Regions from separate parts of the Bradyrhizobium sp. ORS 86 genome, predicted to be linked through region 1. Evidence: riboswitches for the same ligand, from Rfam matches in the RefSeq annotation. Region 1 holds a riboswitch; the other holds the start of a gene.
What was found. A riboswitch is a leader RNA that binds a small molecule or an ion and turns the genes downstream of it on or off. The one in region 1 is predicted to bind fluoride.
Positions count from the first base shown of each region.

Region 2: another riboswitch for fluoride. It lies ahead of P6U25_RS13435 (cation:proton antiporter); the one in region 1 lies ahead of P6U25_RS04900 (cation:proton antiporter).

Region 1 covers NZ_CP120699.1:1,080,618-1,085,033, reverse strand. The annotation lists gene P6U25_RS04915 (aldo/keto reductase) at 1-446, shown strand, start outside; gene P6U25_RS04910 (DUF190 domain-containing protein) at 737-1,087, opposite strand; gene P6U25_RS04905 (universal stress protein) at 1,126-1,545, opposite strand; gene P6U25_RS04900 (cation:proton antiporter) at 1,557-2,792, opposite strand; fluoride riboswitch at 2,873-2,934, opposite strand; gene P6U25_RS04895 (histidine phosphatase family protein) at 3,124-3,747, shown strand; gene P6U25_RS04890 (MutS-related protein) at 3,776-4,416, opposite strand, start outside.
Region 2 covers NZ_CP120699.1:2,985,391-2,989,806, reverse strand. The annotation lists gene P6U25_RS13450 (NUDIX hydrolase) at 1-73, shown strand, start outside; gene P6U25_RS13445 (lytic transglycosylase domain-containing protein) at 120-1,103, opposite strand; gene P6U25_RS13440 (L,D-transpeptidase family protein) at 1,292-2,266, shown strand; fluoride riboswitch at 2,629-2,689, shown strand; gene P6U25_RS13435 (cation:proton antiporter) at 2,797-4,011, shown strand; gene P6U25_RS13430 (hypothetical protein) at 4,263-4,416, opposite strand, start outside.

The DNA of each region.
Region 1 (4,416 bases):
GAGAGTGGAAGAAGCAAGGCCTGTGCCGCTATGTCGGTATCACTTCGACATTCCACCGCGACTATCGCGCAGTCGAGGCTGTGCTGGAACGGGAGAAGCCTGATTTCGTCCAGATCGACTGCTCACTCGATAACCGCGGGGCTGAGAAAGCCATCCTGCCACTGGCGGCCGACATCGGAGCCGGCGTGCTGACCGCCTTGCCTTACGGCAATGGCAGATTATTCAAGGCGGTGCACGGCAAGGAATTGCCGGACTGGGCGCGGGTGTTCGCAAACTCGTGGGGGCAGTTTTTCCTGAAATATCTGCTCGCCGACTCGCGCATCACGGCCGTGATCCCCGGGACCGGTGATCCCGGCCACATGACGGACAACGCTGGCGCGATGCGCGGCCAGTTGCCCGACCCTGATCAGCGCCGTCGAATGGTCGAGTTCGCCGATTCGCTTTGATCGTGACTCGCCGTCGCCACGGGAGCGCAGGTTGATGAGCAGCACCTACTTAAATCTAGCGGGCTGTGGGGAGGCAAATCCGCGAGCGCCGTTCGCGCCGGTCATCGAGCACGCTATCGTACAAAATCGAACCGCAGCGTGGAAAAGCGAATGGTGCCCAGGGAGGGAATCATACGCAACCACCGACATGAGGAACCGCTGTTTATCCTTACGATGGTGGCGTGAGCGCTTGATATAGTGGCTGGCTGCACCGCCATCGCAGGAGCTCTGCTTTCTTGCTTCGCAGAATTTCAACCTGGCACAGGTCTCATTTCGGTTCCGTACTGCAGGACCTGCACCCTCTCCATCGTGATCAGTCCGCTGCTCATCATGCTGTCGAGGACGGGCAGAAAGGCATCGATCTTCTCCTGAGTGTCGACGATCTCGACGACGAGCGGAAGGTCTTCCGAAAGGCGCAGCATCTTCGCCGTGTGCAGGCGTGCGGAATGGCCGAACCCCAGGCCGCCTCGCAGCACGGTCGCGCCGGCCATGTGCATCTCCCTGGCCTTCAGCACGATCGCTTCGTGCAGCGGGTGATGGTTCGCTTGATCATTTTCACCAAAGAAGATCCTGAGGAGGATGGCTTCTCGCGGTAGCTGCATGTTCGACCCCCTTTTTATTTGATACCTAAGTCGCGCCCTCATTTCACGACCAGCACCGGGCAAGCCGCAAGTTGTACGATGCGATCGGCGCGACTGCCGATGAGCCGTTCGTAAAGCGCCGAATGACCCGTAGCGCCGATCACAAGCAGCTCGGCTCTAATCTTAACCGCGAAGTCCACGATGTCCCGGACCGGATGGCCGGCCACCACATGGGTGTGAAGCTCAAGGTGGCTCTGTTCGGCCAGGCTTCGCGCCCGCTGAATGACCGAGTGATAGCGGCGCGCTGCCGTGCCGGTCTCCTCCCGAACCTCCTCGATAAATTCGGGCATGTAGTCAATTTCCTCCACGCAAATCATGTGAAGTTCGGCGCTGTTCTGTTTGGCCATCGTTATGGCAAACGCCAAAGCGTGGAATGCGTGCTCAGAACCGTCGTTGGCATGCAGAATTCTGCGGAACATAGCTGCCTCCATCATTCGGCGCGGCGTGCAGCGGGCCGAAGAGGTCTTACGGGCTCCTCCTCGGCCTGCTGCGCGTCGGTATGCGGCAGCAGATGGCGAGGGAGATAGAATGCATTGGCGATGACCGTTGGGATGACGGCGCTGCCGATCACTGCCGCAACGAGTGCGGAATATTGGCCCTGGTTGATGATGCCATGTGACAGGCCAAAGAGCGACGAGATCGTGCCGAAGGTCAGTCCGGTCGACATCAAGAGCGTCGTGTACATCGCCTCTCTGTTGGGAGAGCCGAAATACTTGGTGACGGGATGGACACCCACGATCTTGGTCGCGATCTTGATCACTAGGAAGAAGATGAATGCCGCCGGTGCCGCGATGAGCGCAGGCACGGAAACAAACGAACCGGCCCGGATGAAGTAGAACGGCGTCAGCAATCCGAAGGTAAGAGTGCGCAACCGGCGCACCAGGGCGTGGTCCTTTCCAACAGTGCCTGCGAGCACCATCCCGATCAGGTAAGCCGGAAGAACGGCTTCGCTATCGGCCCAGGTCGCCAGCGCCCCCATTTCGAACAGGCAGAGCAGCAGAAATTTCGTCTCCAGTTCGGACGGGCGCCCCCCGTACAGCCAGAAGAACCGCGGGGTCAGCCAGGGCAGCACGCCGAAGACCACCGCGCCAATACCGAGAAAGATCAGTGTCTTCATTGTAAACGGAGAAAAGATCAGCCCGAGCGCAACCACGGTCCCGAGGTCCGTGACAAAGCAGGCGGCCAGAACTGTCTTGCCGTACTCGGTGGTGTTGAAGCCGAATTCGATCATCACGGCATAAACCACCGCCACCGAGGTGGTCGACATGGCGACACCTGCAAGCCAACTCGACATGATCTCCCAGCCGAGCAAGTAGTGAGCGGCGGCGGCGCATCCAATGAACGGGAACAAGAAGCTGGCAAGCCCAACGGCTGCCGCCTCTTTCCACTTCAGCTTGAATATGACGGGGTCAAGTTCCGCCCCTGCCAGGAAGGTCAGCACAATCGCGCCGACGCCCGAGAGAAATTTGACCCAGGACTCATCCGTCCCGAGCACCGCCGATCCGATGACAGCACCGATGATGAGCTGCGCGATCGTTCCGACCACGATCTCCGACAGAGCGGTCGAAATCCGCAGCCAGATCGACAGAAGGCTGGCGATCAACGCCAAGCCCAACCACAATGCCGCAAGAGCCCAAACACCCGTCATTAGCGCCTCCAACAACACGACGGCGATGCGCCGTCGGGCGAACTCACGTGCTGGATGCTTGGAAGGATTTGAAGCAACGCGCTCCCACCGACGGCAAGCGTCCGGCAGGAGTCATCAGCCTCATCGGCGGTTACGGGGGGACCCCATCCCCTGAATGTTTGTCAATTGTAACTGGGAATCGGACCATAGCAAGCGCGGAAAGCCACGGCGACGGAGACCAGGACGAGAGGCGCCGCCAAGGAAAGGCTCCGACCGCGCGCTCAACGATCCATCGCTCTCGCGACTGGAGGCGGTAGAATGCCAGCGTCACCAGAGCCACCCTGACATGAAGCCTAAATGAGGTTTGACCTTGATCAAGATCCTGCTGGTCCGTCACGGTCATGTCGAGGGCATTCGCCCTGCCCGCTTTCGCGGACGAGAGGACCTGCCCCTGACCAGGCGCGGACAGGCCGAAGCGCTCGCGGTTGCCGGGCGCATCGCATCCAAATGGCAGCCGGAACGAGTCTACACAAGCCCGCTGTCGCGCTGCGTCGCTACCGGCTCTGCCATCGCGAGGGCGTGCGGGATCGAGGCGGAGAGCATCGAAGCGCTCAACGACATCGATTATGGCGCGTGGCGGATGAAGAGCCATGAGGAAATGGCAGCCTCAGAGCCGATGCTTCACGCGACCTGGTTCAACACGCCCCACCTGATGCGATTTCCGGGTGGCGACTCCCTGCAGGACGTCGTTGCGCGCGCAGCGGACGCGGTCCGGCTCGCACTCGAAAGACACCCTTACGGCACTGTCGTTCTGGTTTCGCATGACAGCGTGAACCGGGCGCTGCTTTTGCAGGTCGCGGACCTGCCGCTCTCCTCCTACTGGAGGCTCACGCAAGAGCCCTGTTGCATCAACGAGATCGAGATAACCGGCGATCGGATTCGTGTTCTTGCGATCAACGAAACCGGCCATTTAGACGGGATCGATCCAGCCTAGCTCAGCACACCGCCTCTTCTCGCCCAGGCTATCGAGCCGCTGAGAGCCGACGGGATTCCGTCGGCCACTCGTCCCCTCCAAATACGTTCGCGTAGAGATCTTCCCCATAGCTCGTCTGCAGCGGCGCGGCTTCGACCAGCCGGAAGGTCCGCGTGCCGTCCGGCTGGCGCTCCGCCCGCAGGAATAACGCATTCGGAAGCTTCTTCTGATGCATACGATGCGCGAACTGGTGCAGATGCGTCACGTAGCCGACCTTCACTTCCTTCTCCAGCAACGCCGTCGTGATCTGCATCGCGATTTCCGAGCCTTCGCGTTCATTGGTCGCCGCGAACGACTCGTTCGTGAGTATCATCGCGCCCGGACGAAGATGCTCAACGAGCTCGCTCATTCGGTTCAGCTCCTCGTCGAGCTTTCCGCTCTCCATCGCAGCATCTTCCTCGCGCTTGAAATGGCTGAACAGGGCGATCCGGACCTCCGCTGAAAACCTCTCCGCCGGCACGAACATGCCCGCCTGCATCATCAGTTGGGCCAGGCCCAGACTGCGCAGGAACGTCGATTTGCCGCCGGTATTGGCGCCAGTGATGACGATGAGATCCTTGCCAGCGCTCTCCAGATCGTTGCCGACGGGCTTTCGGTTCATGCTGATAGCGAGACAAACGTCGTACAGAC
Region 2 (4,416 bases), 1.9 Mb from region 1:
AGTCCGCCTGACGCCGACCTCACGCTATATCCGCGACCGCCTGTTTCCAAGGAAACGGCGGCGCCGGAGATAAGCCGCGGCATATTTAGAGCATGACACGTCGGTCGCTTACCGATCTGTCAGCTCGATGAACGCTCGCGTGAAGCCAGGCGAATGGCACGGCCTTTCGCGGACTTTGCCTTGGTGTGTGCAACCACGACGCGGCGGCCCTTGCCGAGCCGGGCAGCTTCCGGCGTTGCCTTCTTGAGCAGGATCGCGACCCGCTTGCGCACGCGGCTGGCCGCAAGTCTTGCCGCCAGTTCGGCCGACTCCGCCTTGCGGATGATCGTGGTCACGCCGGGCGCGGCCAGTGCCGAGACAAAGGCGACATCCTTCGCCTTGGACAAGCCGCCGACCCCTTCGCACGGCGCTTCGCGTGGCAGGTCGACGCGGATTGCAAGCCTGTCGGCATCCTCGATCCAGTCCTCCGCCTTGGTTCCGGTGATCATGCGGACATAGTCGCGGGTCTCGCGCGGTAAGTCGCTCTGCTTGGCGAGCCACTTCTGGATGCGGCCGGCGCCGGCGTTGTAGGCGGCAGCCGCAAGACCGAGATTGCCGAAATCGTCGCGCAGTTTGCGCAACAGCTTTGCGGATGCGGGCAACGCCTTGAACGGATCGAAGGGATCGTCGAGGCCGACTTCCGCGGCCGTCTCCGGCATGAACTGCGCAACGCCCTTCGCGCCCGCGTGGCTGACCTCGTTCGAGCGGAAGCGGCTCTCCTGCCAAATCAGACGCGCAAAGAACGCGACGGGAATCTCGCTCGCCTCGGCTGCTTGACTGAGGGCGTGACAGAACGCATCGATCGCGGAAGCCTGAGGCTTGAGCTCAGCTTGCTGCGGCTGACTCTCGGCGGGCCCTTCACTCTCGACCGTCGCACTCGGCTTCTCGCTGGCAGCCGCGCTCTCAATGAAGAGGGCCGCGAACGGGACGGCATCGGACACCGAATGTCTTGAGACAGGCGAGGCTTGAGTTGTTGGGGCGTCACTTGGGACGGGGTTTGGCGAACGTTCGAAATCGAACATCAAGGCGAGAAACGCGGCCAGCACCGCGACGATGAATCGCATTTGCTACGGAGGACCTCGATTGTGCTGTGAGCTGGGCGCAAATGCACTTCCGATAACGACTTTTTAACGGGTCGATTGGGGCGAAGCTGCGATCTTGCTTGTTCCATCGCAGGATCTCCGCGGTTACACGTGATGGAACTTCGAAGCTCTCCGTAGCTTTACGGAATGATCCACGCGTGGGATGCACGATGTTTCGGTCCCTTGCCGTTGTCCTCCTGCTCGTGTCGGCCGGGCCGACGGTTGCGGCACGGCTCGATGCCGCCGCCATCAATGACGCGGCAGCCCCGCCAGCAAAGCCGCCAAGCCGCGACCAGATCAACGCGTCCGTTGCCAAGCTCGAAATTCTGCTCGATCGCGCGCATTTTTCCCCTGGCGAGATCGACGGCAAGCTTGGCGAGAATGCACAGAAGGCGCTTGTGGCCTTCGCCGAGGCGAATGGATTGTCCTTCGACAAGGCGGTCACGACAGAGCTCTGGGACAAGCTTGCCGCTGTCAGCGATGGTCCTGCGATCGTCAACTACGAGATCGCCGAGGCGGACGTGAAAGGACCGTTCCTGAAGAAGCTGCCGGCAAAAATGGAGAACATGAAGAGCTTGCCGGCTCTGAACTATACCAGTCCGCGTGAAGCGCTCGCCGAGAAATTCCACATGAGCGAGGCATTGCTTCAGGCGATCAATCCCGGCAAGAAGTTCGACAAGGCCGGCGAAACCATTGCGGTCGCGAACGTTCTCCAAACCGGACATTCGACGCCGGTCGCACGTGTCGAGGTCGACAAGACGCGGCAGACGGTCAAGGCGTTCGACGCCAAGGGACAACTGCTCGCGTTCTATCCCGCGACGGTCGGCAGCGCGGAAAAGCCGACGCCGACCGGTACGCTGAAGGTGACGGCGATCAACAAGAATCCGATCTATCGCTACAACCCGAAATACCGCTTCAAGGGCGTCAAATCGAGGAAGCCCTTCACCATCAGGCCCGGTCCGAACAATCCGGTCGGCTCGATGTGGATCAATCTTTCTGCCGAGGGCTATGGCATTCACGGCACGGCCGATCCCGGCAGGATCAGCAAGGCGGCCTCGCATGGCTGCGTGCGATTGACCAATTGGGATGCGCATGCGTTGGCTGCCGTCGTCAAGCGCGGCACGCCCGTGACCTTCCTGGATTAGTTGTGCGTCACAAACGTCGATAACCCTCGTGGCAAGGAGGCAGAACGCGCGTCTCGGGACGATGCCTCGCCTCGCGATGACGGCCACGTGCGCACAACAACAACGCCGCCCGCTTGAAATACGTGCGAGCGGCGTTGGTTCTAGCCCCAGGAAGGTGATTGCAAAATCCCGGTATCTATAGGTCTACATACCCCCGCCCAAGGTTCATGTCCCAAATGGGCTATTCCTGGATATTGCGACGCGGGACTGTCAGGGCACCATCCCTGTCGGCTCTGCGGCACCGCGAAGCCGAAAAAGCGGCCGGGTTTCGGGAAGGTGCCCGGACGATCGGCCCTTGTGTTTGTCGCGGTCGCGCTTACTATCCGAATAACGGGGATGGAGTCCCCCAAAAACGCCGGACCGGCTGATGACTCCTGCGACGCTGCAACGCGAGCAGGAGGATCCATGCCCCACTCAGCACGTCCATTCTTTGCCCAGAGTTTCGCAACAAGACCGCAGAAGTCACGCGACGTCATCGCGCGGAGGCCGTCATGACGAGCATGTGGGCACTCGCGGCGCTGTGGCTCGGCTTGGCGTTGCTCGCCAGCCTGCTGTCGATTTGGCTGCGCATCTCCACCGCGCTGTCAGAAATTGTGGTCGGCACGATCGCGCAGCTTGTCATCGATGCGATGATTGGCTCATCAGTGCTTGGTACCGACGAATCCTGGATCAAGTTTCTCTCAGGCATCGGCGCGATCGTGCTGACGTTTCTCGCCGGAGCCGAACTCGACCCAACCATCTTCAGGCAAAAATGGCGGGAGGCGGCCGCAGTTGGCCTGGTGAGCTTCTTCGTTCCGTTCCTCGGTTGCGCGGCAGCGGCGCGCTATCTCCTTGGATGGGAGATCATGCCGAGCTGGCTCGCCGGCGTCGCAATGTCGACGACCTCGGTCGCCGTGGTCTATGCGGTCATGATCGAATTCGGCTTCAATACCACGGACTATGGCAAGACGGTGCTTGCCGCCTGCTTCGTGACCGACCTCGGCACCGTCGTCGCACTCGGTCTCATCTTTGCACCCTTTAGCTGGAAGACGCTGGTCTTTCTGGGAGTCGGCGCCGTTGTTTTCGCCATTCTGCCTTGGCTCACGCCGCGCTTCTTCCGTCTCTACGGTAATCGCCCCTCGGAGCTCGAAACCAAATTCCTGCTACTCTGTCTGTTCGGCATGGGGGCGCTCGCAACCTGGGCCGACAGCGAGGCGGTGCTGCCTGCCTATCTGATCGGCATGGTGCTGGCGGGCACGGTCGGGAAGGATCACGTGCTGGTGCGTCGGCTTCGCACGCTGACGTTTGGATTGCTGACGCCGTTCTACTTCATCCGCGCCGGATCGTTTGTCTCGCTCCCGGCGCTGGTGTCCGCACCGACGGCCTTCGTGTTCTTCCTGCTGGTGAAGATGTCCACCAAGATCGCCGGCGTCTTGCCTGTCACGAAATTGTTCGGCTCTCCGCGGAGGGAAGCGATGTACACAACGCTTCTGATGTCGACCGGGTTGACCTTCGGGACCATTTCGTCCCTTTATGGTCTCTCGCACGGGATCATCAACCAAAGCCAGTATTCGGCGCTGGTGGCCGCTGTGATCGGAAGCGCGGTGATCCCGACGATCATCGCGAACGCATTCTATCTTCCCTACCACTTGCTCCCTGACGTGCGCCTGAAGCAGGCGGCGATGCCGAGGCCCGCCAACACGCCAATTCCGGAGCAGGCTGAATAGTCGGAGCGCCCGAAGACGGCATGACCGCATCGCGAAGCGCGCCAGCGTCCGCCACTCGCTGCGACAATTCGACCCGACGGCGCGATCACAAATTCACTCAAGAGTGCATTGATATATGGAACACGCAAAACGCGAGTATCAGCTATGCGCGTTTTCCAGCCCTGCTCGCACACTTCTGACACGTTTTCGCTCCAAGGGTGTCAAACGAAAAACAACAACCATGATCCTGCGGGGCTGCGTATGCGGCGAACCTACGACAGAAGAAGAGTCATTTCGCTGTCATGTTCTCCATCATCAAAATCTTCGCTCACACGTCCTCGCAGCGCGACGACGCTGATATCCTTCTTGCTTGCGGCCATGAGCGTCAGCATGTCGGCGGCGCCGGCCGATGCAGCGTGTGTCACG